Regions from separate parts of the Methylosinus sp. LW4 genome, predicted to be linked through region 2. Evidence: predicted binding sites of a transcription regulator. Region 2 holds the regulator's gene; each other region holds the start of a gene.
What was found. The regulator PhoB, encoded in region 2, activates phosphate uptake and scavenging genes when phosphate is short. The targets are predictions, from matches to a motif close to TGTCATNNANCTGTCAT.
Positions count from the first base shown of each region.

Region 1 (9,965 bases), 1.3 Mb from region 2:
AGATGATCCAATATATGCTCGAGAATTATTATGTGACGACGACGCGCTACACGACCAGCGCCTTCCTGCGCTTGAAGCTCAAGGAAGCGCTGAGCAAGCGCGGCATCGCTCCGCATGTCTTCGAGCGCAAGGAGGACGCGCACAGCTTCCTCGAGGTGATCGGCGAAGGCTGACGACGCAGAAGACGCGCGGCCTATGCGCCCTCCCCTTCACGGGGAGGGTCGGCCAGCGATAGCTGGGCGGGGTCGGGTTCAACGACGAAGACGAGGGGGCTCGTCCCCCTCGCGAGCGCCCGCTCTATCGCTCACCCCGGAACGGAACGCTCTCGATTCCGGCGCGCATTGCGCTACAATCTGTGGAATGTCGCGCCCTTCACACGCAGATTACGCCATCACGCCGCAGATTTTGCTGCGCGCCTATTCCATCGGCCTTTTCCCTATGGCGGAGAGCGCCGAGGAGGAGCAGCTCTTCTGGGTCGATCCCCAGGAGCGCGCCATTTTTCCGCTGGATGCGTTCAAGGTCTCGCATTCGCTCGCCAAGACGATCCGCTCGGATCGTTTCGAGGTGCGGGTCGACACGGATTTCGACGCCGTGATCGCGGCTTGCGCCGCCTCCGCGCCCAAGCGCGAGAACACTTGGATCAATTCCGAGATCAAGCGGCTCTATCGCAAGCTGTTCGACATGGGCTTCGCCCATACGGTCGAATGCTGGCGGGAGGGACGGCTGGTCGGCGGCCTCTATGGCGTGTCGATGCGCGCCGCCTTTTTCGGCGAGAGCATGTTCCACACCGAGACCGACGCCTCGAAAGTGGCGCTGGCGCATCTCGTGGCGCGGCTGGTCAAAGGCGGCTTCCGCCTGCTCGACACGCAATTCATGACCACGCATCTCGCTTCGCTCGGCGCGGTCGAGGTCAGCCGCGACGCCTATCACGCTCTGCTGGAGCAGGCTTTGTCGGTCTCGGGCCGCTTCGCCGCCTGGCCGGACGAGGCGGCGCCCGTCCCCGGTCGGGAGATCGTCGCCATTCTGCGGCCGGAGCCGACGCTCAGAACGGAAAAGGCGAAGGCGCCGTAGCGGGGGCCGGAGCCGGCGGCTGCTTCTTTTTCTTCTTCTTGGGCTTTTCGGCCGGGGCCGCAGCGGCGGGCTCGGCGCTCTCCGGGGCCTTGGCGCCCTCCGGCGGAACCGAATCGCGCGGTCCGATCGGCGCAGCCTCGACCGGAACGGGCGCGACCGGCTCGACCTTGCGGGAGCGGGAGCGTTTCTTCTCCGGCGCGGGGGCGGCGGGCGCCGCCGCGGCCGCAGGATCGGCCGCCGGCGCCTGGACGATCTCCTTGCCGCCGCGGCAATCGACCAGCCACACATCATAGACGGGGTGCTCGACGCCATGCAGGCCCGGGCTCGCGGCGAACATCCAGCCGGAGAAAATCCGCTTGGCTTCGTTCTTCCCGGCGTCCTGCTCGTCGACCTCGACGAAGCTGGTCGTCTGCGGCGCCTCGGTCTGCGGGCGCGTGTTGCAGACGCGCGGCGTCACCTGAAGCGAGCCGAATTGCACGGTCTCGTCTATGGCGACGTCGAAATTGATGATTCGACCCGTGGTCTTGTCGAGCCCGGCGAAAATGGCGGTGGGATTGCGGATGGGATCGGCGGCCGCCGCGCCGAGGCCGACGAGCAAGGCGGCCCCGGAAAGAGCGAAACGCAGGCGGAAGCAGCGGGAGATCATATCGGCTCTCGTTTCCGATCTCTGGCTCGGGCCGGCCGCCCGCGCCTCATGCGCCGTCGTTGAATAGGAAGAGCGTGGCGGATCGATGGTCGCGGATAGAGCCGCGACCGCCTCGCCTCAAGCCTCGGGGGACCAAGCCTGATAATCGCCGCCGGCGGGAGCGCGGCGGCCCTCGGCCAGGATCGAGCCCGGCGGATGATAGGCGGCGGAGGTGCCGGTCAGATTGGGGCGATAGGTCAGCTCCCATTCCTTCGGCTCGTATTTCTCCTGCGTCGGCGGCGTGTCGACCGTGTGGTGCAGCCAGCCATACCAGCCGGGCGGCGTCGCCGAGCCCTCGGCATAGCCCTTATAGATGACCCAGCGGCGCTCGAAGCCGAGCGCCTTGTCCTTCTTGCCGCCGCGACGGCGGTAATAGACGTTGCCGAACTCATCCGTCCCGACGCGCTCGCCATAGAGCAGCGTCCACAGGCCCGTGCTGAGCGTCGCCCGGTTCCACCAGGTGAAGAAGCGAATGATGTAGGACATGTCGGAAGCGTCCAAGAAAGTTTGCGTGGCCCCTTATTGCGTCAAGACAGCGCAATGTCCAGTCGGGCGCGCCACTCCCGCGTCATGAGCTTTGCTTTTGGCGCGAAGTCGTGGAAAAGGAGGCATGTGACAGAAAGACGACAGCCGCCGCGCCGCCAAGGCGCGCCGCAGAGAGCTGAAACCATTGGGCTCCAGCTCTCGCGGACAAGAGCGCCGCGTCGAAACTCCAGGGAAAGGCCGCATGATTTCCAAAGCCTCGAGGCTCATTCTTCACGCCGCTCTGGCGGCGATCCTTTCCGTGGGGAGCGCGCGCGCCCTCGATATTTCCGGCGCCGGCGCGACTTTTCCCCTGCCCATCTACGCCAAATGGGCGCAGAGCTATTCGAAAGAGACGGGCAATCGCGTCAATTATCAATCGATCGGCTCGGGCGGCGGCATCCGCCAGATCAAGGCGCGGACCGTCACTTTCGGCGCCTCGGACCAGCCGCTGACGGCCAAGGAGCTCGACGCCGCAGGTCTCATCCAATGGCCGCAGGTCGTCGGCGGCGTCACGCCCGTCGTCAATCTGGACGGCGTCGCCTCCAATGAGCTGGTCCTCGACGGCGCGACTCTCGCGCGCATTTTTCTCGGCGAGATCAAGCTCTGGAACGATCCGGCGATCCGCGCGCTCAATCCGAAGATCGCGCTTCCGGCGACGGCGATCGTCGTCGTCCACCGCTCCGACGGCTCGGGCACGACCTTCTGCTTCACCGATTATCTTTCCCGCGTCTCCGCCGATTGGAAAGAGAAGGTGGGCGAGAACGTCGCCGTGGAATGGCCGCTCGGCCTCGGCGCCAAGGGCAATGAGGGCGTCGCCAATAATGTCGCCAACTCCAAAGGCGCGATCGGCTACGTCGAATTCGCCTACGCCAAGCAGAACAAGCTCGCCGCCGTCAGCCTGGTGAATCGCGACGGCAAGGTCGTCGCGCCGGGCAAGGAGAGCTTCGAGGCCGCCGCCGCCAATGCCGATTGGGCCGGCGCGCCGGGCTTCTTCCATCTGCTGACCGAGCAGCCGGGCGCCGCCTCCTGGCCGATCGCCGCGGCGACCTTCATTCTGCTGCCCAAGCAGCCGCAGGACGCCGCGGCGGCGCTGGAAGCGCTGAAATTCTTCGACTGGGCCTTCTCGAAAGGCGCGGCGGCGGCGCAGGAGCTGGATTTCGAGCCCATGCCCGCCTCTGTGGTCACGCTGATCCGCAAGAGCTGGGCGGCCAATGTGAAGGATGCGAATGGAAAACCGCTGCTGAACTGACCATAAAGGTCGGCAGCGGCCGCGCGCGGCCGATTCGCACAGGAGCGGCCGATGACGCAGACGATCTCCACGAGATGCTGCGTGGTCGGCGGCGGCCCGGCGGGGCTGATGGCGGGCTTTCTGCTCGCCCGCGCCGGCGTCGAGACCATCGTCCTCGAAAAGCATGCGGATTTCCTGCGCGATTTCCGCGGCGACACGATCCACCCTTCGACGCTTCAGCTGATGTTCGAGCTCGGCCTGCTCGAGGATTTTCTGAAGCTGCCGCATCGCAAGGCGTTTCAGGTCTCGGCGGATCTGGGGGAGCGAAAATTCGTCGTCGCCGATTTCCGCAGCCTGCCGACCTCGTGCAAATTCGTCGCCTTCATGCCGCAATGGGATTTTCTCGACTTCATCGCCGGCGAGGCGAAGAAGCTGCAAAATTTCCGCCTGCTGATGAAGACCGCCGCAGAGAGCGTGATCGAGGAAAACGGCCGCATCGTCGGCCTGCGCGCCGAGGGGCCGGAGGAGCCGCTCGAGATCAGAGCCGATCTCACCATCGCCGCGGATGGGCGGACCTCGCGAATGCGCGAATCGGCGGGCCTCGCGGTGGAGGATTTCGGCGCGCCCATGGATGTGCTGTGGCTGGAGCTGCGGCGCAAGGCGGATGACCCCGACGAGACCTTCGGCCGCATCGCGCCGGGCCGCATGGTGGCGATGATCGAGCGCGGCTCCTATTGGCAGATCGGCTATGTCATCCCCAAAGGCGGCGCGCAGGCGCTGCGGAGCCGGCCGATCGACGCGTTTCGCCGCGCCCTCGCCGACAGCGTTCCCTTTCTCGAGGATCGCGTCGAGGATTTGCGCGATTGGGAGGATGTGAATCTGCTGACCGTGCAGGTCGATCGGCTGAAGAATTGGAGCCGGCCGGGCCTGCTCTGCATCGGCGACGCGGCTCATGCGATGTCCCCGATCGGCGGCGTCGGAATCAATCTGGCGATCCAGGACGCCGTGGCGACCGCCAATCTGCTGGCCGAAAAGCTGCGCGATGGAACGCTGCGCGACGAGGACGTCGGCGCCGTGCAGAAGCGCCGGGAGTTTCCCGCGCGGGTGACGCAAAGGCTGCAGCTCTTCCTCCAGAACCGCGTGATCCGCAATGTGCTCGCGGCGGACAAGCCCTTCGAGCCGCCATTGGCGCTGCGGCTTCTCGACGTCTTCCCGATCCTACGGCAGATTCCGGCGCGGCTGATCGGCCTCGGCGTGCGGCCGGAGCACATTCAGCTTCTCAAATGAGCATTTCCCTGTCGATCTTGCGAGGACTGCGGGATGCGCCTGTTTCGTTCGTTGCCGGTCGCGATCGTCATGGCCTGTTCCCAAGCTCATTCGGCAGAACGCCCCGGCTTTGCGGGCGCTTGGCGATGCGATCGGCTTTGCAAGGTGTTCGACGCCGGCTCGAGCATCACAATCGTCGGCGGAGCGGCGGAGTGTCGCGACGAAACGGGCGAATTGTCGAAAGGCCGGCTTACCTCGGATCGGACGATCCACTGCTTCGGCGCCGACGGACTGGTCTCCGCCGACGGGGAAATCATCCGATGGACCAACGGCTCGGTCTGGCGGCGCGATCACAGGACCGTCTTCTGACGCCGCCGCTCTCGATCTCTCAATTCATCGCGCGGATAAAAGCCCCGAAGGCGCGCGGTCCGTCGCCGGTCTTGGCCTTGGCGATCACTTTCAGGCTGTCGGCGGCGATCGACCAGAATTCATTGGTGAACCAATTGGCGACATAGACGGTCTTGCCGTCGCGGCTCGCGCCGATGCCTTCTGGATATTCGCCGACCTTCACCTGCGCCACCGGCGCGAATGTCGAGAGATCGAAGACGCTGACCGATTCGGCATATTGGTCGGTGACGAAGCCCCTGCCCTGCGCCAGCGCCACGCAATAGGGCCGCTTGCCGACCTTCACCGTGGCGATGACGCGCCGGCTCGCGAGATCGATGACGCTGACGTCGTCCGATTCGACATTGGCGGAATAGGCGCGCTTTCCATCCGCGTCGATGGTGACGCCGAAAGGATGGCGGCCGACATCGAGCTCGCCGAGCTTTTGGAAGGACGCGGCGTCGACGAAGGCGATCTTGTTGGCGTCGCGAATCGCGACGAGGATCGTCTTGCCGTCCGGCGTCACCGCGACGCCCGATGGAGTGACGCCGACTTGCGCCGTGGCGACGACGCCCGATTCGGGATCGACCGAAAAGAGCCGCTGCTCGTACATGTCGGCGACATAGACGCGCTTGCCGTCCGGCGCGACGGCGAGGCCGAGCGGACCGCCCTCGAGCGGTATCTTGCGTAGGACGCGACGCTCGCGCGTATCGACGACGGAGAGATATTTGCCTTCCGGGCTCGTCACATAGGCGCGCGCGCCATCGGCCGAGACGGCGACGCCGGCCGGCTTGCCGCCGATCGGCAGGGTCGCGACGGGCGCCATGGTCGAAAGATCGACGATGGTGAGATCGCCGCTGCCCTGATTGGTGACGAAAGCCTCGTCCGCCCCCGCGGGCGAAGCGAGAGCGAGCCCGAGAAGGGCGGCGCGCGCCGCCCTGCCCCAGGATGCAGAGATCACTTGCCTTCGACCTTGGCCTTCAGCGCGGCGAGGCCGGCCTTGTAGAGATCGCCCACGGCCTTCAGCGCCGCCTCGTCGGAGAGCTCCGGCGGCGGATCATTGTTGGGGAAACCGCGATAGAAGGCGCCGCGCCATTCGACGACGCTCTTGTCGCCCTGCGGCTTCACCGTGATCGTCGAGGAATAATTGTTCACCGGCAGGATCTTCACATCCACCTTCTCGATGCGATAGGCGAGCGAGAAGTCCTTGGCGTCATATTTGGTCAGCAGCTCGTCGATCTCGCCGCCATTCTTCAGCGTGATGTGGCGCGTCGCCTTGTCGGGCGTGTTGTCGCCCGTTCCTTCCGTCTTGGCGACAGGGGGAAGCCAGCTCAAATCCTGGAAATTGCCGACGATGGCCCAGACCTTCTCGGCCGGAGCGGCGATCTCGATCGTCTCCGTCACCTTCTGGCGCGAGGGGCCGTGGGCGAGCGCGGCCGACGAGGCGAGAGCCGCGAGCGACAAGGCGGCCAGGAACCCCCGGCGCGCGACGACGAATGACATGACTACCTCCTGAAGGGCATTTAGGCGCCTATTGCCCCGGCGCCGCCGGCGCGCAACTAACTCCTCCGCGCCCTGCGGCGTCAAGACTCCCGATCTCTGCGGGCGGAAAATCCCGCTGCGCTACGGCAAAGTTCCCGAAGCTTTCGTCGCAGAAATGAGGCGCCGCCCCTCGGACCTGCTCGAGAATCGCGCTTTCGAGGCCCTTACGTAAAGTGCGGCTCACGTCGAGCCCGCTGTCCAGAGCGCGACTCGGCTTTCCCCATTATCCACGGTATTTTGCAAGATATTGTCCAATTATTTATTCCTCACACTATATCTTGACGCCGTCGGAAGAGTGACGCACTGTGCGGGTGTCTCATGACGCAGCGGCGGATGAACGAAAAAGCTGTTTCTCGCGCGCCCCCGGCGGGCGGCGCGACGCTTTTCGGCAGCCAAAGCTGCGGCTCGTCGCAGCGGCTCTCCGCCGCGCCGCGGCCCGACCCCCGTATCTGCGTTTCCTGCCGACGTAGAGTCCCTTCCAGAACGAGCTTGTCGCGACCGATCCATCGGCCGCGATCGATTCACCGCGCGCATTTTTCGAGGATCGAAATACGATGAAGATCGAGCGACGCCACACGACAGCCGGCCAGTCTCCCTATGCGGACATCGAGTTTCGCGCGGCGCGTAGCGAAATCCGCAACCCAGACGGCTCGATCGTGTTCTCGCTCGAGAATATCGACGCGCCGGCCGATTGGAGCCAGGTCGCCATCGACGTGCTGGCGCAGAAATATTTCCGCAAGGCCGGCGTGCCGGCGCGGCTGAAGCGCGTCGAGGAGCATGAGGTTCCGAGCTTCCTGTGGCGCTCCCTTCCCGATGCGGAGGCGCTCGCCCTTCTGCCCAAAGCGGAGCGCTACTCCTCCGAGACCTCGGCGCGCGAGGTGTTCGACCGCCTCGCCGGCGCCTGGGCCTATTGGGGCTGGAAGGGCGGCTATTTCGACACGGAGGAGGACGCCTCCGCCTTTCAGGACGAGCTGCGCTACATGCTGGCCCGCCAGATGGCGGCGCCCAATTCGCCGCAATGGTTCAACACCGGCCTGCATTGGGCCTATGGCGTCGACGGCCCCAGCCAGGGCCATTTCTACGTCGATTATCAGACCGGCAAGCTGACCAAGTCCAAGACCGCCTATGAGCATCCGCAGCCGCACGCCTGCTTCATCCAGTCGGTGGAGGACGATCTCGTCAATGACGGCGGCATAATGGACCTTTGGGTGCGCGAGGCGCGCCTGTTCAAATACGGCTCCGGCACCGGCTCCAATTTCTCCAAGCTGCGCGGCGAGAAGGAGAAGCTCTCGGGCGGCGGCTCCTCCTCCGGCCTCATGTCCTTCCTCAAGATCGGCGACCGCGCGGCGGGCGCGATCAAATCCGGCGGCACGACGCGCCGCGCCGCCAAAATGGTGGTGGTCGACGTCGACCATCCCGATATCGAGGCCTTCATCGATTGGAAGGTGAAGGAGGAGGAGAAGGTCGCCTCGCTCGTCGCCGGCTCCAAGATCGTCAAGAAGCATCTGAAGGCGGTGCTGCGCGCCTGCGTCAATTGCGAGGGGCCGGGCTTCGACTGTTTCGACCCGGAGAAGAATCCGGCGCTGAAGCGTGAGATCCGCGCCGCGCGCCGCGCCGAGGTGCCGGACAATTACATCAAGCGCGTCATTCAATTCGCGCGTCAGGGCTATAAGGACATTTCCTTCGACACCTATGACACGGATTGGGACAGCGAGGCCTATCTCACCGTCTCCGGCCAGAACTCCAACAACACCGTGCGCGTCACCGACGAGTTTCTGAAATCGGTGGAGAGCGACAGCGAATGGACGCTGACGCGCCGGCTCGACGGCAAGCCGTCGAAGACGCTGAAGGCCCGCGAATTGTGGGAGAAGATCGGCTACGCCGCCTGGGCTTCCGCCGATCCCGGCATTCAGTTCCACACGACGATCAATGATTGGCACACCTGCCCGGCCGGCGGCGCCATTCGCGCCTCCAATCCGTGCTCGGAATATATGTTCCTCGACGACACGGCCTGCAATCTCGCCTCGCTGAACCTGCTGCAGTTCCGCGACGCGCAGACGAAGCGCATCGACGTCGATTCTTACGAGCACGCCGTCCGGCTATGGACCGTCGTGCTGGAAATCTCCGTGCTGATGGCGCAATTCCCCTCGCGGGAGATCGCGCAGCTCTCATACGAATATCGCACGCTCGGCCTCGGCTACGCCAATGTCGGCGGCCTGCTCATGTCTTCGGGCATCGCCTATGACAGCGAAGCCGGCCGCGCGCTCTGCGGCGCGCTCTCCGCCATCATGACCGGCGTCGCCTATCGCGCCTCGGCGGAAATGGCCAAGGAGCGCGGCCCCTTCTCGGGCTTCGAGGCCAATCGCGAAGCCATGCTGCGCGTCATTCGCAATCACCGTCGCGCCGCCCATGGCCAGCGCGCCGGCTATGAGGGCCTCGCGACCGCGCCCGTGCCGCTCGACCACGCCGCCTGCCCCGATGCGGCGCTCATCGCCCGCGCGACCCGCGCCTGGGACGAGGCGCTCGCGCTCGGCGAGGAGCATGGCTATCGCAATGCGCAAGTCTCCGTCGTCGCGCCGACCGGCACGATCGGCCTCGTCATGGATTGCGACACCACCGGCATAGAGCCGGATTTCGCTCTGGTGAAATTCAAGAAGCTCGCCGGCGGCGGCTATTTGAAGATCGTCAATCGCGCCGCGCCGGAAGCGCTGCGCGCCCTCGGCTATCGGGAATCCGAGATCGCCGAGATCGAGGCCTACGCCGTCGGCCACGCCTCGCTCTCCAACGCCCCGGCGATCAACACCACCTCGCTGCGCACGCGCGGCTTCACCGACGAGAAGATCGAGACGGTGGAAAAGGCGCTGGCCTCCGCCTTCGACATCAAATTCGTCTTCAACAAATGGACGCTCGGCGCGGATTTCCTCGCCGGCGCGCTGAAGGTTCCGGCGGCGGCGCTGGAAGATGCGAGCTTCGATCTGCTCACCCATCTCGGCTTCTCGCGCCAGGAGATAGAGGCCGCCAATGTCCACATTTGCGGCGCGATGACTCTGGAAGGCGCGCCGCATTTGAAGGCGGAGCACTATCCCGTCTTCGATTGCGCCAATCCCTGCGGGCGCACGGGCAAGCGCTATCTCTCGGTCGAGAGCCATATTCGCATGATGGCGGCGGCGCAGCCCTTCATCTCGGGCGCGATCTCCAAGACGATCAACATGCCCAATGACGCCACGATCGAGGATTGCGAGGCGGCCTATCTCCTCTCCTGGA
Region 1 is NZ_KB900626.1:1,658,045-1,668,009, forward strand. Features, by position in the region: gene METLW4_RS0108405 (acyl CoA:acetate/3-ketoacid CoA transferase) at 1-173, shown strand, start outside; gene aat (leucyl/phenylalanyl-tRNA--protein transferase) at 361-1,071, shown strand; gene METLW4_RS0108415 (DUF2155 domain-containing protein) at 1,043-1,717, opposite strand; gene METLW4_RS0108420 (NADH:ubiquinone oxidoreductase subunit NDUFA12) at 1,835-2,242, opposite strand; gene pstS (phosphate ABC transporter substrate-binding protein PstS) at 2,484-3,530, shown strand; gene METLW4_RS0108430 (FAD-dependent oxidoreductase) at 3,582-4,796, shown strand; gene METLW4_RS0108435 (hypothetical protein) at 4,830-5,144, shown strand; gene METLW4_RS0108440 (hypothetical protein) at 5,164-6,120, opposite strand; gene METLW4_RS0108445 (SRPBCC family protein) at 6,117-6,662, opposite strand; gene METLW4_RS0108450 (vitamin B12-dependent ribonucleotide reductase) at 7,256-9,965, shown strand, end outside.
Region 1: pstS (phosphate ABC transporter substrate-binding protein PstS) is a predicted target of PhoB. The motif match lies at 2,369-2,385, and genes of this name have one in related genera.

Region 2 (9,965 bases):
GCCGGTGCTGAAGGAGGCGGCCTCGGGCGTCGGCTGCACGACCTGGGAAGTGATGCGCCATGTCGTCATTCCCTACACGCGCGTCGGCGTGATCGGGGGCGTCATGCTCGGCCTCGGCCGCGCGCTCGGCGAGACGATGGCCGTCACCTTCGTCATCGGCAACGCCCATAAGGTTTCGAGCTCGCTGCTCGCGCCGGGCACGACCATATCGGCGACCATCGCCAATGAGTTCACCGAGGCTGTCGGCGATCTCTACACCTCCGCGCTGATCGAGCTCGGCCTCATCCTCTTCGTCATCACCTTCTTCGTGCTGGCGGCGGCGCGCTTCATGCTGATGCGCATCGAGCAGAAATCGGGAGCCTGACCCTTGTCCCTCTATTCCTCCCGCCGCCGCATCAATATCGTCGCCACGACGCTGTGCTGGACCGGCACGCTGTTCGGCCTCGCCTGGCTGGTGCTGATCCTCGGCGCGCTGATCTATGAAGGCGCGCGCGGCCTCTCGCCGGCCGTCTTCACCGAGATGACGCCGCCGCCCGGCGCCACCGGCGGCCTGCTCAACGCCATCGCCGGCTCGCTGGTGATGACGACGATCGGCGTGCTGCTCGGCACGCCGCTCGGAATGCTCGCCGGCACCTATATGGCCGAATATGGCCGCTACTCGAAGCTCAGCACCCTCGTGCGCTTCATCAACGACATTCTGCTCAGCGCGCCCTCCATCGTCATCGGCCTCTTCGTCTATACGGTGGTGGTGGCCCGCGTCGGCCATTTCTCCGGCATAGCGGGCGCGCTGGCGCTGGGCGTGCTGGTGGTGCCGGTCGTCGTGCGCACCACGGAGGACATGCTGCTGCTGGTGCCGCTGCCGCTGCGCGAGGCGGCGACGGCGCTCGGCCTGCCGCGCTCGCATATGCTGATGCGCGTCGCCTATCGCGCGGCGAAATCGGGCATCGTCACCGGCGTGCTGCTGGCCATTGCGCGCGTCTCCGGCGAGACGGCGCCGCTGCTGTTCACCTCGCTCAACAATCAGTTCTGGAGCACGGATCTCAACGCGCCGGTCTCCAGCCTGCCCGTCGTCATCTTCCAATTCGCGCTCTCGCCCTACAAGGACTGGCAGCAGCTCGCCTGGACCGGCGCTCTGCTCGTCACCATCGCCGTCCTTCTGCTCTCCATCACCGCGCGCGCGCTCAGCAGCCAGGGAAAACACAAATGACCGCCATGCCGGTTGTCGAAGCCACCATTCCGACCAAGGTCTCGGTTCGCGATCTGGATTTCTATTACGGATCGACAAAGGCGCTGAAATCGATCTCGCTGCCGCTCTACACCAATAAGGTGACGGCCTTCATCGGCCCGTCCGGCTGCGGCAAATCGACTCTGCTGCGCATATTGAACCGCATGTACGACCTCTATCCCAAGCAGCGCGCCGAGGGCGAGGTGCTGCTCGACGGCGAGAACATCCTCGACCCGCGCGTCGACCTCAACCTGCTGCGCTCGCGCGTCGGCATGGTGTTCCAGAAGCCGACGCCCTTCCCCATGTCGATCTACGACAATATCGCCTTCGGCATCCGCCTCTATGAGAAGCTCTCGCGCAGCGAGCTCGACGGGCGCGTCGAGGCGGCGCTGCGCGGCGCGGCGCTGTGGGACGAGGTGCGCGACAAGCTGAACTCGAGCGGCCTGGGGCTCTCGGGCGGCCAGCAGCAGCGTCTGTGCATCGCGCGCACCGTCGCCATTCAGCCGGAGGTGATCCTCTTCGACGAGCCCTGCTCGGCGCTGGACCCGATCTCGACGGCGAAGATCGAGGAGCTCATCGACGAAATGTCGGAGCGCTACACGATCGCCATCGTCACCCACAACATGCAGCAGGCGGCGCGCGTCTCCGATTTCACCGCCTTCATGTATCTCGGCGATCTCGTCGAATTCGGCGAGACCAATAATCTCTTCACCGCGCCGCAGAACAAGAAGACGCAGGACTATATCACCGGCCGCTTCGGCTGAGCGCGCATCGCGCACGAGGACATTGAGACCATGAGCGAACATATCGTCAGCTCCTATGACCGCGACCTCGAAGTGCTCGGCCGTCGTATCGCCGAGATGGGAGGCATCGCCGAGAAAATGCTCGCCGAAGCCATGGATGCGCTCGCCAATTTCGACATAGAGCTCGCCCATCGCGTCGTCGCCACCGATCAGCGCCTCGACGCGCTGCAGCGCGAGATAGAGGAGAACGCCATCCTCACCATCGCGCGGCGGCAGCCGCTCGCCATCGATCTGCGCGAATGCATCGCCGCCATGCGCATCGCCGCCGATCTCGAGCGCGTCGGCGATCTCGCCAAGAGCATCGCCAAGCGCACGGTGAAAATCCTCTCCGAAGCGCGCGTGCCGCGCGCCGTCATCGGCCTCAAGACGATGGCGGAAGTCGCGGCCATACAGCTGAAGGACGTGCTGGACGCCTACGCTCAGCGCGACGTCGAGCGCGCCCGCGCGGTCTGGACCAATGACAGCGAGCTCGACGCGCTGGAAGATTCGGTGTTCCGCGATCTCCTCACCTTCATGATGGAGGATCCGCGCAACATCTCCTTCTGCACGCATCTGCTCTTCTGCTCGAAGAACATAGAGCGCATCGGCGATCACACCACCAATGTCGCCGAGACGATCGTCTATCTCGTCACTGGCGAGGCGATGCCGACCGACCGCCCCAAGGGCAAATCGGCCAGCCTTCCCGCCAGCGCGGAACCGGATGAGCCCACGAAATGAATGAAATCCGCGTCGCCGCTCCGCGCGAGGCGCCGCACGACAGGGCGCCGCGAATTCTCGTCGTCGAGGACGACGCGGCGCTGGCGCTGCTGCTCGGCTATAATCTCGAGGCCGAGGGCTTTCTCGTCGAGCACATAGAGCGTGGCGACGAGGCGGAAATCCGCCTCGCCGAATCGCAGCCCGATCTCGTCATTCTCGACTGGATGCTGCCCGGCGTCTCCGGCCTCGAAATCTGCCGGCGCCTCCGCGCGCGCGACGACACGCGCAGCATGCCGATCATCATGCTCACCGCGCGCGGCGACGAGAATGAGCGTGTGCGCGGCCTCTCCATCGGCGCCGACGATTATGTGGTGAAGCCCTTCTCGCCGCCGGAGCTGATGGCGCGCGTCCATGCGCTGCTGCGCCGCGCGCGGCCGGAGCGGGTGGCGACGCGCCTCGTCGCCGGCGACATAGACCTCGACCGCGAGACGCGCCGCGTCAAGCGCGGCGGGCGCGAGATTCATCTCGGCCCGACGGAGTTCCGTCTGCTGGAATATCTGATGGAGAAGCCCGGCCGCGTCTTCTCGCGCGCGCAATTGCTGGACAGCGTATGGGGCCTCTCGGCGGAGATCGACGAGCGCACCGTCGACGTGCATGTCGGCCGCCTGCGCAAGGCGATCATCCGCGGCCGCGAGAAAGACCCGATCCGCACCGTGCGCGGCACCGGCTATTCCTTCGACGAGACTTTTGGACGCAACTGACGCGCGATGCGAGCCTGAAGGCTCGCGGTCCAGGGGACGCTTTGGACCGCGAGCCTTCAGGCTCGCTTTTGTCTGCGCGCGCTCCCTCAGCCCATCGTCATTGCGAGCGAAGCGAAGCAATCTAGAGCCGTGGGGCGGCCCCTGGATCGCGTCGTCACTACGCTCCTCGCGATGACGGCGGCGGCGGGATCAGCCTACGAACGCCGCGCCAGCTCCGCCGCGCGATAGCCGGACCTGATCGCCCCTTCGATCGTCGCCGGAAGGCCGGTCGCCGTCCAATCGCCGGCGAGGAAGAGATTGCGCCAGCGCGTCGTCGCGCCGGGGCGGCGCTGCTGCTGCGCCGGCGTCGCGGCGAAAGTGGCGCGCTTTTCCTTCACGATCTGCCATGGCGGCAGCTCCGCCGGCAGGCCCGTCGCGGCGGCGACCTCGGCCCATATGCGCTCGGCGAGGCTCTCGCGCGGCTCGTCCATCAGCCGATCGGCGCCGCTTATCGTCACCGAGAGCCGATCCTCGAAGGCGAACAGCCATTCGGTGAGCGAGCCGATCATGCCGAGCAGCGCCGGCTGGCCGGGCGGCGGCGCGATCTTGAAATGCGCATTGACGATGCCGCGGAAATCATCCGGCGCGACGAGGCCCGGAACGAGCTCCTGCGCCGCCCAGGGCGGGACGGCGAGCGCGACGCGATCATTCGCGCCGAGCGCGATCTTCTCATCGCCGAAATCGAGCGCTGTGGCGCGCTCCTCGGAAAATTCGATTCCCTTCAGCCGCGCGGCGAAGCGCGGCGCGGCGCCCCGCGCGACGAGCGCGCTCAGCGCCGGCTCGATAAAAGCCGTCCCGAGCCCGCGCCGCGCGACCAGCGGACGGCAGGCGGCGCCGCCTGCGGCGAGAGTCTCGCGCAGCACGGCGGCGGCGAGAGCGGCGGAAGACTCGCGCGGCTCTGTGTTGAGCGCGGAGAGCAGCACCGGCCCCCACAGCCGCTCATAGAGCACGCCCGAGCAATTCATCGCCTCGCCGATGGTCGCGCCCTTTTTGGCGAGCAGAATGCCGATCGCGCCGAGATAATCGCCCGGCGATGTTCCGGGGACGCGGCGGTCGCGCGCGAAAATCCACCAGGGCAGGCGCGACGCGTTCGGCCTCATGCGCCAGCGGACGCCGTCGCGCGTGTCCAAAAAGTCGAAGGCGCATTCCTTCGGCCCGACCAGTTCCTCCGCCGAGCCGATGCGCCGCGCGTAATCCAGCGCCGTGGAATTGCCGGAGAGCAGCAGATGATTGCCATTGTCGATGACGAGATCGAGGCTGGAATCGTAATAGGAACGGCAGCGCCCGCCCGCCATGCGCGCCGCCTCATAGAGCGCGACGCTCCGGCCCTCGTCGGTCAGGCGAATGGCGCAGGAGAGGCCGGCGAGGCCGGCGCCGATGATGTGAGTCGTTCCGCTCACGTCAGCGCGAATCTCAGCAGCGCCAGCAGGACTTTCGTCCGCGACGCGGAGACCGGCGCCCGTGGCGGCGCGAAGCCGCGCGCCACCAGACGGTCGAGAACCGAGCGATAGGCGGTCGCCATCAGATAGGGCGCCTTCACCGCGCGCTGCGGCGAGACGCGCATCAGCAGCTCCGACTCCGCATAATGCTTGCGCGCGCGCTCGGCCACGGCCGCGCAGACTTGCTGAAGGCCGGGATGCGCCAGCACAGCGCCGCGCGCGAAATTCGTGACGCCGGCCGCCTCCAGCGCCTCGCGCGGGAGATAGAGCCGGCCGCGCGCCTCGTCCTCGTCGAGATCGCGCAGAATATTGGTGAGCTGCAAGGCGCGGCCCATGTGGTAGGCGAGCATTCGCGCCTTGGTCGGCAGCGCGCCGCCGGCGCTCTCCGCCTCATCGGCGAGGCCGAAGACGCGCACAGAGAGCCGTCCCACTGCGCTCGCGACATGATCGCAATAGAGATCGAGCCGATCCCATTCCGGCGCGCGAATGTCCTCCACGACATCCATCGCCATGCCGTCTATGACCGCCTCGAAATCGGCGCGCTCGAGGCCGAAGCGGCGCACCGGCCGCGCCAGATCGGCGCAACGCTGATGCGTGCGGCCGGCATAGAGCGCATCGAGATCGCGCCGCCAATCGTCGAGCTGGGAGAGGCGCAGAGCGCGGTCGCCCTCCTCATCCGCAATGTCGTCGACGGCGCGGCAGAAGCCGTAGATCGCATACATTGCGTCGCGCCGCTCGGGCTCGAGAATGCGCATGGCGAGATAGAAGGAGCTTTTCGCGGCGACCCGCGGCGCCTCGGGGGCGATCGTCTCCATGCTCATCGCGCGACGCTCGCGGCAGAGGCGGCGCGCGGCGAGACGAGCCGGCGCAGCAGAGTGGTCCCGGCCCCGGCGAGCGCCGTGAGCAGATATTGGCGCTTGGAGGCGTGGACCTTCTCGCTCAGCGGATCGGCGACGCGCAGCCGCGCGGTGAGCGTCTCGGCGAGGCGCTGGATCGCGCCCACTTCCATGGCGAGGCGTGTGTCGGCGATGAGATCGGCGAAGGGCGCGCTCTCCTTCAGCAGCTCCTGCGTGCGCTCGGCCAGCGCGCGCAAAGTCGCGGCGAGCTGCGGCGAGGCGCGATCGGCGGAGAGCATCTCGACGCTCGCGCCAGCGGCGGCGAGCGTGTCCTGCGGCAGATAGACCCGATCGAGATTGCGGTAGTCCTTGGCGCAATCCTGCAGATGATTGATGATCTGCAGCGCCGCGCAGAGGGCGTCATTGGCCGCCCATGTCCGCGCGCGATCTTCGCCATGGACGTCCAGCACGAAGCGGCCGACCGGCATGGCCGAATAGCGGCAGTAATCGATGAGGTCGTCCCAGTCTCTATAGCGCAATTGCGTCACGTCGCGGCGAAAGGCGATGAGCAGATCCTGCGCATGGCGGGGCTCGAGACCGCGCGCGGCCAGCTCGGCGCGCAGCTTTGTCGCGACCGGAATATCCTCGCCGGAGCCGAGCAGCGCGGCCTCCATGCGGTCCAGCATGGCGATTTTCTGCTCGCCCGGGAGCGTCGCATGGTCGGAGATATCGTCCGCGGCGCGCACGAAATCGTAGAAAGCCAGCACGGCCGCGCGATGGCGCGGCGCGAACAGAGAGGCGACGGGGAAATTCTCGTCCTTATGGCCTTTCCCCGAAGCGGCGGCGGCGATGTCGCTCATGTGATCGCTCATCCTCCTCAGGGGGCCTGGTAGCGGCCCTTCCACGCGCCGCCGCGCCCGCGTGTGTGCCGCCAGGCGGACAATAGCGTGAACCACGTATAGCAGGCGGCGACCGCCGGCAAGGCGAAGGCGCCGAGCCGATTGCGTCCGTAGAAACGCAGAGACGGCATATAGGACTGCGCCATCAATAGATAGGCGACGAGCGCGAGATAGGCCGCCGGCTCCGGCGCCGCGAAGGCGAGAAGGGGCGGCGCGAGATAGACGAGGCCCATGCCGAGAACCGCGCCGAAGAGCCGCCAGGGCGAATAGCCCAATTGCGCATAGGCCGAGCGCGTCACCATCTGCTCGATATCGCGCAAATGCGGATAGGGCCGCAGGCTCCAGGCGTCGTCGGTGAGGCCGAGCCAGATCGGCCCTTGCTTCTTCATGAGCTTGCCGAGCGCGCAATCGTCGATCAGCGCGCCGCGGATTTGTTGCAGGCCGCCGGCCTCCTCCAGCGCCGCGGGGCGCACCAGCATCACCCCTCCGGCCGCCCCGGCGACCGGGCTTTTCGGGTCGTTCACGCGCGGGAAGGGGTAGAGCATCTGGAAGAAGAAGACGAAAGCCGGCACGAACCAGCGCTCGGCGAGGCTCTCGCAGCGCAGCTTGACCATCAGCGAGGAGAGCACCGTCCCCCGCGCCGCCGCGCCGGCGACGAGCCGCTCGACGAGGCCCGGCGCGAAGGCGATGTCGGCGTCGCAGAACAGGATGAAATCGGGCGAGACGCCGGAGCCGAGCACATGAGCGACGCCGCGGTCCATGGCCGCGAGCTTGCCGGTCCAGCCTTGCTCCGGCCGGCCCTGGAGCACGGTGAGCCGATCCTCGGCGCCTTCCTCGCGGGCGCAGGCGCGGGCGACCTCGGCCGTGCCGTCGGAGCTCTCGTCATCGACGAGGACGATCTCGAGCCGGCCGGAAAACTCCTGGCGGAACAAGGATCGAAGGCCGATGGCGACCACATCCGCCTCGTCGCGCGCCGGAATGACGGCGACGACGCGCGCGCCCTGGGGGACTTGCGCCCCCTTGGGAACGAAACGGCGGTCGTGCTCGGTGAGGCGCCAGAAGCCGCCATTGCCGAGCAGGAGATAGAGCCAGACGACGAGGCCGACGCCTCCGAGGAAAATCGCGATCATTTTTCGAGCGTTCGCGTCGCCGGAACCGCCGGGGACGATGTGACGAGGGCTCGGCCATAGCACCGCCGCGGCCGCGAGGCCAGCCCGGCCGGCGGCGCTAGGGGGCAATCGGGTGAATGCCGAAAGGGGCGCGCTCACCCTCCCCTTTAGGGGGAGGCTCGGACCGCTTGCGGTCCGGGGTGGGGTTCCGCGGCGAAGACTCGGGGCGTCACCCCCTCCCGAGCGCCTACGGCGCTCGACCTCCCCCCTCGAGGGGGAGGTGGACACGCCTCTTCGATCACCACTTCTCGTTCGCCCGATCGCCCTGGCGGCGGCGCGTCGCAACCGCCGGCGTCTACGGGATTTTCCCGGGAAATGGCCGGCGGCGGCTTCTCTTCTATCTGGAACAGGCGTATATCGCCGCGCCGGCGCAGCCGGGTCCGAGCATGCCGAGCGGCATGGCGAGGGACCGGCCGGGCGCTCGCGCATCCTATGTCTTTCGAGGAAAACTCCATGGATCCCAATGTGGCGCGTGACGCGGCGGGCTCTTCCTCTCGATGCGACATGGAGGGCGCGGCGGCGATGCAGCCGGCCCCCGTCGCCGATGGCCACGGCTCGGCGACGAGCGCGGGCCTCATCATCGGCTCGATCGGCGTCGTCTATGGCGACATCGGCACCAGCCCGCTCTATGCGCTGCGCGAGTCGCTGGCCCACGCCAAATCCGGCGGGCTCGGCGAGGATGTCGTCATCGGCACGATCTCGCTGCTCATTTTCGCGCTGATCTTCACCGTCACCGCGAAATATGTGTTCTTCCTGATGCGCGCCGACAATCGCGGCGAGGGCGGCATTCTCTCGCTGATGGCGCTGGCGCAGATCGCGCTCGGACGACGCGCGACGCCGGTCTTCCTGCTCGGCGTCGCCGGCGCGGCGCTGTTCTCCGGCGACGCCATCATCACGCCGGCCATCTCCGTTCTCTCGGCGGTCGAGGGGCTCGAGATCGTCAATCCGAAATTCGGCGAATTCGTCTTCCCCATCACCGTCGCGATTCTCGTCTCGCTGTTCTGGGCGCAGAGCCATGGCACGGCGCGCGTCGCCGCTCTGTTCGGCCCGGTAATGGCCGTGTTCTTCATCGTGATGGCGGCGCTCGGCGCCTCCCATATCGGCGACGCCCCGCAGGTTCTGCGCGCCTTCGATCCGCGCCATGGCTTCATGTTTCTGCTCACTCATGGCTGGATCGGCTTCGCCGTTCTGGGCTCGGTCTTCCTCGTCGTCACCGGGGCAGAGGCGCTCTATGCCGATATGGGCCATTTCGGCCGCGCGCCGATTCAGATCGCCTGGATATTCTTCGTGCTGCCGGCCCTGTTCCTCAATTATCTCGGCCAGGGCGCGCTGATCCTCGCCGACCCCAAGGCGATCGAGAATCCCTTCTTCCTGATGGCGCCGGACTGGGCGTTGCTGCCGCTGGTCATTCTCTCGACGCTCGCCACCGTCATCGCCAGCCAGGCGGTCATCACCGGCGCCTTCTCCATCGTGCGCCAGGCGATACAGCTCGGCCTGCTGCCGCGCCTCGAGATCACCCACACTTCCGCGACGCAGGAGGGGCAGATCTACATCGGCCGCGTCAATCGGCTGCTGCTGATCGGCGTGCTGGTGCTGGTCACGGCCTTCAAGAGTTCGAGCGCGCTCGCCTCCGCCTATGGCATCGCCGTCACCGGCACGATGGTGACGACGACGGCGCTCGCCTTCATCGTGGTGTGGCGCAAATGGCATTGGCCGCTCTGGGCGGCGTCGCTGTTCATCCTCGCCTTCCTCACCGTCGATCTCGCCTTTCTGGCCGCCAATCTCATGAAGGTGGTCGAGGGCGGCTGGGTTCCGCTGCTGCTCGGCGGCGGCTCCATGGTGGTGATGTGGACCTGGGTGCGCGGCACCTCGCTGCTGGCCGAGAAGACGCATCGCGATTCGATCCCGATCCGCGATCTCATCGCCATGCTGGAGAAATCCAAGCCGACGCGCGTGCCCGGCACGGCCGTCTTCCTGACCAGCGACCCGGAGGCCGCGCCCACCGCGCTGCTGCACAATCTCAAGCACAATAAGGTGCTGCACGAGCGCGTGCTGGTCATTTGCGTCAGCACCGAAGACACGCCGCGCGTGCCGCCGG
Region 2 is NZ_KB900626.1:3,007,070-3,017,034, forward strand. Features, by position in the region: gene pstC (phosphate ABC transporter permease subunit PstC) at 1-364, shown strand, start outside; gene pstA (phosphate ABC transporter permease PstA) at 368-1,207, shown strand; gene pstB (phosphate ABC transporter ATP-binding protein PstB) at 1,204-1,989, shown strand; gene phoU (phosphate signaling complex protein PhoU) at 2,020-2,745, shown strand; gene phoB (phosphate regulon transcriptional regulator PhoB) at 2,742-3,485, shown strand; gene hpnE (hydroxysqualene dehydroxylase HpnE) at 3,680-4,924, opposite strand; gene hpnD (presqualene diphosphate synthase HpnD) at 4,921-5,784, opposite strand; gene hpnC (squalene synthase HpnC) at 5,781-6,659, opposite strand; gene METLW4_RS0115055 (glycosyltransferase) at 6,677-7,828, opposite strand; gene METLW4_RS0115060 (potassium transporter Kup) at 8,321-9,965, shown strand, end outside.

Region 3 (9,965 bases), 750 kb from region 2:
AGGCCGGTGCCGCCATGGCGCCGCGTCGACGAGCCGTCGCCCTGCTCGAACTCCTCGAAAATGATCTCGCGCGCCGCCGGGGCCACGCCCGGCCCGGTGTCGGCGACGCGAAACGCCAGCGCGCCCTTGGCGTCGCGCTCGACGCGCAGGCCGACGCCGCCGCTCGCGGTGAAATTCACGGCGTTGCCGGCGAGATTGACCAGCACCTGGCGCACGCGCGCGGCGTCGCCGGCCACGATCTCCGGCGCGTCCGGCGCGATATAGCTCGCGATCTCGAGATGCTTGGCCTGGGCGCGCGGCGCCAGCAGCTCCACGACGCCCTCGACGAGCGGCGTCAGCGCGAAAGGCTCGACCGAAAGCTCGATCTTGCCGGCCTCGATCTTGGAGAAGTCCAGAATATCGTCGATGAGCTGGGCGAGCGAGCGGCCGGAGGCGGCGATCGCCTCGACATAGCTCGCCTGCTCGGCGTCGAGCCGCGTCGCCGCCAGCAATTGCGCGAGGCCGAGCACGCCATTGAGCGGCGTGCGGATCTCATGGCTCACCGTGGCGAGAAAACGCGATTTGGCCTGGCTCGCCGCCTCGGCGCGATCACGCGCGGCGGCGGCGGCGCGCAGCTCCCAGATTTCGTCGCGCAATCCTTCGAGCTCGGTCTCGACCGCCCGGCGCCGGCGCGCCCGCCGCGCGCGGGAGAGCCATAGCCAGACGGCGGGGGCCAGAACGGCGAAAAAGGCGAGAAGGCCGAAAACGCAAGGCGGAACAGCAGGCATGCGGGCGGTCCAAGGACATTCGACGAAGATGCAATTATTCCACGGCAATCGACAGAAAAGTGTGAACCGGGCTCAGGCGGCGACGCGGGCTCCGGCGCCGCCGCGATAGGCGAGCGCTTCGGCGAGATGGCGGCGCGCTATGGCGTCCGAGCCGTCGAGATCGGCGATGGTGCGGGCGAGCTTCAGCGCGCGATGAAATCCGCGCGCCGAGAGGCCGAGACGCTCGGCCGCCTCGCGAATCAGCGCCGTTCCAGAGGCATCGAGCGCGGCGGCCTTCTCGATCGCGCTGGCCGGCGCGCTGGCGTTTGTGGTGGAGCCGGGAAGGCCGAGCGCCGCATAGCGTCGGCCTTGCCGCTCGCGCGCCGCGGCGACGCGCGCAGCCACCTCGGCGGAGCCTTCGGCCGGCGGCGGCAGCACGAGATCGGCCGCCGAGACCGCCGGAACCTCGATCCTGAGGTCGAAACGGTCGATCAGCGGGCCGGAGAGCCGCGCCTGATATTGAGCGATACAGCGCTCGTTGGGCTGGCGGCGGCAGGCGAAGCCCGGCTCCAGCGCATGGCCGCAGCGGCAGGGGTTCATCGCCGCGACGAGCTGAAAGCGGGCCGGATAGACGGCGCGGTGATTGGCGCGGGAGACGGCGACCTCGCCCGTCTCCAGCGGCTGGCGCAGGCCGTCGAGCGCCTGCGCCAGAAACTCCGGCAGCTCGTCGAGGAACAGCACGCCATTATGGGCGAGCGAGATCTCGCCCGGGCGCGCATGGGAGCCGCCGCCGACCAGCGCCGGCATGGAGGCGGAATGATGCGGCGCGCGAAACGGGCGCCGATCGGTGAGCTCGCCGCCGGCGATCTCGCCCGCGACGGAATGGATCATCGAGACTTCCAGAAGCTCGCGCGGCGACAGCGGCGGCAGAATAGAGGGAAGCCGCGCCGCCAGCATGGATTTGCCGGCGCCGGGCGGGCCGTTCATCAGCAGATTATGGCCGCCGGCGGCCGCGATCTCCAGCGCCCGCTTGGCGCTCTCCTGGCCTTTTATGTCGGAGAGATCCGGCAGCGCCGTGGCCGCCGCGCGCACGGCCGGCTCCGGCCGCGAGAGCGCCTGCACGCCTTTGAGATGATTGACGAGCTGGATCAGCGAGCGCGGCGCGATCACCTCCATGTCGCTCGACGCCCAGGCCGCCTCCGGCCCGCATTGGCGCGGGCAGATGAGCCCATGGCCGCGCATGTTGGCGGCGACCGCGGCGGGCAGCACGCCGGCGACCGGCGCGATCGCCCCGTCGAGCCCCAATTCGCCGAGCACGGTGAAGCCGTCCAGCGCGTCCGAGGGAATGGCGCCGATCGCCGCCATCACGCCGAGCGCGATCGGCAGATCGTAATGGCTGCCCTCCTTGGGCATGTCGGCCGGCGCGAGATTGACGGTGATGCGCTTGGCCGGCAGGGCGAGGCCGGAGGCGACCAGCGCCGCCCGCACCCGCTCCCGCGATTCGGCGACCGCTTTGTCGGCGAGGCCGACCAGGGTGAAAACGACATTGCCGCTGGCGATCTGCACCTGGACGTCGACGGGCTTGGCCTCGATGCCCTCGAAGGCGACCGTCGCGACTCTGACCACCATGACGAAAGCTCCGAGACCCCGATATCGCTCTGACGCAACCGCCGCCATAGTAGACGCGCGATTTCGCCCTCGCAAGAACAATATGAGAACGAAAATTGGCCATGCTTCGGCAACCGGGTGCTAACCGGCGAGAGCTAGTCTGGGGCCGGTTTCAGCATCGGCAATTTCGGCTCTCGCGAAAGCGTCGCCATCGTGCGGCCGCGCTCTCGTGAGCTAAAGCGTTTTGCGATCGGCCGTTCGATCGATCGGAATTCGCGCCGGGGGATACGCCTCGAGAGCGCAAAAGGGCTTCGCCCGAGAGATGGGGTCGGCGATATGTCTCAGATGAATCGGATGACGACGGCGCTCGGCGCCGCGGCTTTGGCTCTGGCGATCGGCTTCGGCGCGCCAAAGGCGCTGGCGGCCGAATGCGGGCGCAATGGCGAGGGCTTCGAGGCCTGGCTCGCGGGCTTCGAGAAGGAGGCCGTTGCGGCGGGAATCTCCAAGGCGGCGATCGATTCGTCGCTGCGCGACGTCTATTACGACCGCTCGGTGATCTCGCATGATCGCGGGCAGAAAGTGTTCCGCCAGACCTTCGAGCAATTCTCCGCGCGCATGGCCAATTCCTTCCGCGTGAGCAAGGGGCGCGCGCTGCTGCAGAAGCATGCGGCGCTGTTCAAGCGCATCGAGCAGAAATATGGCGTGCCGGGGCCGGTCATCGTCGCCATTTGGGGGCTGGAGACGGATTTCGGCTCCTATCTCGGCGATTTCGCGACGATTCGCGCGCTGGCGACGCTCGCCTATGATTGCCGCCGCGCCGACAAGTTCCGCGCCGAGCTGCTGGACGCGCTGCGCATCGTGGAGCGCGGCGATCTCGATCCCGCGCAAATGCGCGGCGCCTGGGCCGGCGAGATCGGCCAGACGCAGTTCATGCCCTCGTCCTATCTGAAATTCGCGGTGGATTTCGACGGCGACGGCAAGCGCGATCTCGTTCACAATACGGCGGATGTGCTCGCCTCCACCGCCAATTTTCTGCATGGCTATGGGTGGAAGCCGGGCGCCGGCTGGGACGAGGGCGAGCCGAATTTTCCGGCGCTGCTCGAATGGAACAAGGCGAAGGTCTATTCCAAGACCATCGCCCTGCTCGCCGATAAGATCAAAGGCGACACGCGCGCATCGGGAATCGGCGATCCTGTCGAGACGGCGCGATGAGCGGCTGCCTCCCGCGGCCGGCGGAGGATCATTCCGCCGGCTCGGCCTCCGCCGTCTTCAGCGAATGGATCGGCCGGTGCCGTAGATAGATGAAGAACATGGCGATGACGCCGACGCCCATCAGCAGATAGAGCGGCAGCGTGCGCATGAAGCTCTTGCCCACGGAAAAGGGAAAGCGCGACACCCAGCGCTCGCCATGCTCGCCGGTCACGGTCACTATGCCGACGAAATAGCCCGCATCGGGGAAGTCGTGCTCGAAATTGATCGTGCCGGTCGGGTAGGTGCGCGGGCCGCGATAGGCGACGGTCGCAGCGTCCAGATCGGCGTTCTCCTTCTCCTCGCCGCCGATATCCTTGACGATTCTGATCTCCACCGCCATGTCGCGCAGCTCGTCCTGCTCGGCGTCGAGCGCGATGATCATATGGCCGGTCGCCGGAATGTCCTCGCAGAACTCGTTCTTGGAGGCGTCCGGCATATAGCCGGTGAAGTTCATTATGTCCGGGCCGACATAGAGCCGGCATCGCCCCTCGGCGGAGCCGAGCCGGCCATGGGCGGAGGCGGGCGTCCCCGCGCCGAGAAGCGTCATCAGCAGGACGAGAAGAACGGGCGGCGCGGAACGAGTCGCAGGACGCAGAAACCCATCGATCGACCGCCAGAACGGGGCAAGACCGCTGTCGGACATGATGATTCCCCCATGGAGCATGTGTTGCGGGCCTCGTTCCGTGGGCGCTTTCGCTCCGACGACGAAGCGAGAGCCGGTTCGGCCGACCCGGTCGCTCGCCGCCTGCGACAATGCGGCATGTTAGCGCATTCTTCGCGAGCGGCAAGAGCGTGCGCGGGCTCGGCTTTTGTCCGCCTCCCGGCATAGAATTGCGGCGCGGCTCCGCATCCTATACTGCGTCTTTTGCTTGTGTTTTGCTGGACATGGCGTGAACTTTGCGGCTCTGCGTCCGCGGACTCTTGTTTTTCCGCGGGCCTCACGCCATATTCGACGGCGAGGACCGCGCCGATTGGCCGGATGCACCGGGCCGCGCGGCCTTTTTCGAGAGGATGCTATGTCCAATTTCGACCGCAACACGAGCTTCGGCTACCGGGGCGGCGTCTCCAGAGCCGGCACGGCCGAGATCGACGAGGGCCTGCGCGCCTATATGCTCGGCGTCTATAATTACATGGTCCTGGGTCTCGGCGTGACCGGCGTCGTCGCGCTCGGCACGCATATGCTCGCCGTCGCCAAGGAAGGCGGCCGGCAGATCGCGCTCACGCCCTTCGGCCAGATGCTCTACACGAGCCCGCTGAAATGGGCGGTGATGCTGGCGCCGCTGGCCTTCGTCTTCTTTCTCGGCTATCGCGCCGACCGCATCTCCGCGGCGACGGCTCGCAACCTGTTCCTCGCCTTCTCGGCGGTGATGGGCCTGTCGATGTCGTCGATCATGATCGTCTTCACGGGCGCGTCGATCGCCAAGGTGTTCTTCATCACCGCGGCGGCCTTCGGCGGCCTTAGCCTCTATGGCTATACGACGAAGCGCGATCTCTCGGCCTTCGGCTCCTTCCTGGTGATGGGCCTTTGGGGCCTCGTGCTGGCGAGCCTCGTCAATCTGTTCTTCCAGAGCAGCGCGATGCAGTTCGCTCTGTCGATCCTGTCGGTGTTCATCTTCGCGGGCCTCACCGCCTGGGACACGCAGTCGATCAAGGACGGCTATTATCAGAACGCCGGCTATGGCCAGGAGATGGTGCAGAAGCAGAGCATCTTCGGCGCTCTGTCGCTCTATCTCGACTTCATCAACATGTTCCAGTCGCTGCTCTACCTCTTCGGCGAGCGCAACGACTGATCGGATCACAGATCCGATCCGGGATAAAGGAAGGCCCCGCTCCGGCGGGGCCTTTTCTTTTTGTCAGTCGCGCACCAATTCCAGCTTCTTTTGCAGCACGGCGACGACGCGCGCGAGATCATGTCCGCGGCGCATGACGAGGCCGCCGGCGGCGACGACGCAATAGGCGCCTTGACGGCGCGCCAGCTCGGGATTTTTCTCGATGCGATAGAGCGGCGCCTCGCTGGCGCGGCGAAAGATCGAGAACACCGCTTTGGCGGGCGAGAAATCGATGGCGTAATCGCGCCACTCGCCGGCGGCGACCTTGGCGCCATAGAGATCGAGCAGCAGTCGCAGCTCGTGTCGGTCGAAGGACACGAGCGGAGCGCTGCGCTCGGGCGCGCCTCTGGCGCGTTCGGTTTCATTGCTCGCGCGGCCTGCCACGACGGAGAGCAGGCCGCGCCGCCGGCTGGGATCGGTCGTCTCCGTCTCGCTCATGCCGTTTTCCCCGATTTTCTCGGGCATGATCGCGCGGCGAATGCGCGAGAGCAAGACAAAGATGACAATGAGACGACGACGTCCATGCGCGCGAAGCCGAGATTTCACATTTTCGCCAATATCGAGCCCCTTGTCCGCCAAAGGAGCTGACCAATATCTAGCCCATTGCCTCGACACGCTCGGGAAGCGGTTTTTCCGGATTTCGTCAGCCCCCCAGCCCCCCGGAAGGGCGCTTTTCGAGCACTGTGAGTTCGTGGCGATGGACGGGCCGGCCGGGCGACGCTCGGGCGGCCCGTCTTGTTTTCGGCTTCTCTCTCGTTTTCGACTTCTCTCTCCTGCTCTCGCAAGTCGCGCGGCCTTCGAGGCCCGATTGCGGCCGTCTGGATTTCAGCTGTCTTGCAACTTCGCGGACGATCCCCGATATCACAGGCGCGTTCCGCTCGAGGCGGCTCGGCGGACGCCATTGCCGATCAATGACGATCTCTATATCCCGGCCAGAGCCAGCGCGCCGTCGGCCACGCTTTCATTTGCGGAAAGCGGCGCGCGCGGCGGGAGCCGACAGAAAAGCGGAGACGACGCCCGTGAACGACCACGCCGAGACCCAGACGACCGAGCGCAGCGATTACGGCTTTCAGGCCGATGTCGCGCGGCTCCTGGAGCTCATGACGCATTCTGTCTATTCGGAGCGCGATATTTTCTTGCGCGAGCTCGTGTCCAATTCGGCGGACGCGATCGAGAAGCTGCGCTTCGAGACAGTGGCGAACGAAGGGCTGGCGGCGCAGGCCGGCGCGCCGCTCGTCACCATCGCGCTCGACAAGGAGGCGCGCACGCTCAGCGTCGCGGACAATGGCGTCGGCATGTCGCGCGAGGATCTCGTCGCCGCGCTCGGCACCATCGCCAGCTCCGGCACGCGCGCCTTTCTCGACGATCTCGAGGCCAAGGGCGGCGCCGACAAGGGCGGCTCGCTGATCGGGCGTTTCGGCATCGGCTTTTATTCCGCCTTCATGGTCGCCGACCGCATAGAGGTGGCGACGCGTCGCGCCGGCGCGTCCGAAGCCTTTCTGTGGACGTCGGAAGGCAAGGGCTCGTTCCAGATCGCGCCGCTCGCCGTGGAGGATGCGCCTACCGTCGGCACCAAGGTGACGCTGCATCTCAATGCGGAATCGGAGGAGTTTCTCGAGCCCTATCGCATCGAGCAGATTTTGCGCGAGCATTCCGGCGCCATAGCGATACCGATCGATCTCGTCGAGGAGAAGGGCAAGGAGCCGCGTCGCCTCACCGACGGCGTGGCGCTGTGGACGCGGCCGAAATCGGAAATCAGCGAGCAGGACTATAAGGATTTCTATCAGCAGATCTCCGGCCAGTTCGACGAGCCGGCGCTCACCATTCATTGGCGCGCGGAAGGGCGCACCGAATATACGGTGCTCGCTTTCGCGCCCGGCTCGCGGCCTTATGATCTCTTCGATCCGCAGCGCAAGAGCCGCTCCAAGCTCTATGTGCGCCGCGTGCTGATCTCGCGCGAGGCCGATCTTCTGCCGCCCTGGCTGCGCTTCATGCGCATCGTCGTCGACAGCGCCGATCTGCCGCTCAACGTCTCGCGCGAGATGGTGCAGAACAATCCGATTCTCGGCGCCATCCGCAAGGCGATCGGCACGCGCGTGCTGAAGGAGCTCGCCGATCTCGCCGCCAATGACGCGGAGAAATTCGCATCCGTGTGGAAGAATTTCGGCGCCGTCATCAAGGAGGGCCTGCATGAGGACCCGGCGCGCCGCGACGAGATTTTCGCCATTGCGCGCTTTGCGACGTCGCAGCATCAGGACGGCGGGCGCAGCCTGAAGGATTATGTGGAAAATCTGCGGCCCAATCAGACCGCGATCTATTACATCACGGGCGACGACAAGAAGCGTCTCGCCTCCAGCCCGCAGGTGGAAGGCTATCGCGCCAAGGGCATAGACGTTCTGCTGCTGGACGATCCGGTCGATTCCTTCTGGGTGACGAGCGCCGTCGGCTATGACGGCAAGCCGTTCAAATCGGTGACGCAGGGCGCCGCGGACATAGACGCCGTGCCGGCGCCGGAAGGCTCCGAGACGCCGCCCGCCGAGGCGAGCGCCGATGTCGCGCTGCTCACCGCCGTGCTGAAGGAGACGCTCGCCGAGCATATCGACGATGTGCGCGTCTCCACTCGGCTGCGCGAAAGTCCCGCCTGTCTCATCGCCGCCGATCACGGCTTCGATCTGCAGCTCGCGCGCATGCTGCAGGAGAGCGGCAATAAGGGCGTCTTCGGCAAGCCGGTGCTCGAGATCAATCCCAGCCATGAGGCGGTGCTGGCGCTCGCGCAAAAGGCCAAGGCCGATCGCGCCGGCGCGGAGGACGGCTTGTGGCTGCTGCTCGACACGGCGCGCATCGCCGATGGCGAGGCGCCGCTCGACGCCGCCGCCTTCGCCAAGCGCGTCGCCGCTCTGCTGGCCAAGAGCTGACGCGGCCGCATGATCGCTCCCGCGCTCGAGGATGCGCGCCGCGCCGCGGCGCTCGAGGAGGTCGCGGCCTTTCTCGAGCGCAACGGGATAGAGGATGCGCGCCGCGACGCGCGCGCGCTTCTATTCGCCGCCGGCGGCTTTGGCGCGGCGGAGCTGCTGCTCGAGCCGATGGCGCAGCTGAGCGAGGCGGGGCGCGCAGCCTTGCGCGATTCCGCACGGCGCCGCGCGGCGCGCGAGCCGGTGTCGCGCATTCTCGGCGCGCGCGGCTTTTGGACTCAGGATGTCGTCGTCGCGCCGGGCGTGCTCGATCCGCGCCCGGATACGGAAACGCTGATCGAGCTTTCGCTCGAGCTGATGCGCGAGCGGCGGCGCGACTCTCTGCTGATTCTCGAGCTCGGCGTCGGCTCGGGCGCCGTTCTCTGCGCCTTGCTCTCGGAATTTCCTGCAGCGCGGGCGATCGGCGTCGATCTTTCCGCGGAGGCTTGCGCCGCCGCCGCGCTCAATCTCTCGCGCTGCGGCTTTGCGAATCGCGCCTCATTGCTGCGCGGGCGTTGGGCCGATGCGCTCGCCGCGCGCTTCGATCTCATCGTCTCCAACCCGCCTTATATCGCCAGCGGCGAATTGGATGCGCTCGAGCCGGAGGTGCGTCTTTATGATCCGCGCCTCGCGCTCGACGGCGGCGTCGATGGCCTTTCCTGCTATCGCGAGATCATCGACGATCTGCCGCGCCTGCTGGCCGAGCGGGGCGCGGCCGTGCTCGAGGCGGGCGACGGCCAGGCGCGCAGCGTCGCCGCGCTGATGGCGGAGAAGGGCCTCGAGCCGGCCGGAATTCGCAAGGACGCCGGCGGGCGCGAGCGCGCCGTCGCGGCGCGTCGTCGCAGCTGACGCATCCGCTGGTCGTGACAAATTGGCTACACCTCCTATTTATGTGAGGGACGGAACATTCGCGCCCTTGGCGAGGCGGCTGCGGTGGACTATAGTCGCTCGCGAAAAGACGCTGAACGTCGTGAGCGACGCCGAGCGCGGATGAGGGGGAATACGGCCGGGTCCCCGAATTAGCCGATGGCGCGCATCCCGCGCCGCAGGGGCCGGAGTCCGGCGCAGCCGCTCGAACCAGACAAGACGATGCGAGAAGACTGCATGGTCGAATGTTCGGCGCGACACGGAATGTGATCGAGCAATCGAGCGTGAGCGACGGTTTCGTGATCGGGCTGTGACCGCGAAGACGGCGTGAGACACGCAGCTGCGCTCGCCGCGAGCCGAACCTTTCGCCGCCTCTCGAGGCTGCGCGGTGTGGGATTCGGCGCCGAGCGTGACGCTCGAGTGAATTCGCTCGGGTGAAAAATGAGAATTCGGCGCAGGCCGTTCCATCAGGACGCCGCGCCGGCCGCGCGATCCATGCCGGGATCGCGCAAGCGACAGAACGGATAGACGCGCCGCTCGAGGTCGAGCGGAGCCGCTCCGTTGGATCGGGCTCTTGCGGCAATGGCCGCGCCCGGCTTCCGCCTCTGACGCAGTTTCGAGCGTTCGTCCCTTTCGGCGCGTTCCGCCGAAGCACGACGCCGAGCCGGCAAAGCGTAAGGACCTTCTCGGGGATATTCGATGAGACCAGGACA
Region 3 is NZ_KB900626.1:2,257,748-2,267,712, reverse strand. Features, by position in the region: gene METLW4_RS0111360 (ATP-binding protein) at 1-767, opposite strand, end outside; gene METLW4_RS0111355 (YifB family Mg chelatase-like AAA ATPase) at 840-2,375, opposite strand; gene METLW4_RS0111350 (lytic murein transglycosylase) at 2,700-3,566, shown strand; gene METLW4_RS0111345 (hypothetical protein) at 3,595-4,248, opposite strand; gene METLW4_RS0111340 (Bax inhibitor-1/YccA family protein) at 4,622-5,395, shown strand; gene METLW4_RS0111335 (DUF2794 domain-containing protein) at 5,459-5,872, opposite strand; gene htpG (molecular chaperone HtpG) at 6,400-8,349, shown strand; gene prmC (peptide chain release factor N(5)-glutamine methyltransferase) at 8,359-9,234, shown strand; gene METLW4_RS0111320 (DUF4167 domain-containing protein) at 9,952-9,965, shown strand, end outside.
Region 3: METLW4_RS0111335 (DUF2794 domain-containing protein) is a predicted target of PhoB. The motif match lies at 5,934-5,950, and genes of this name have one in related genera.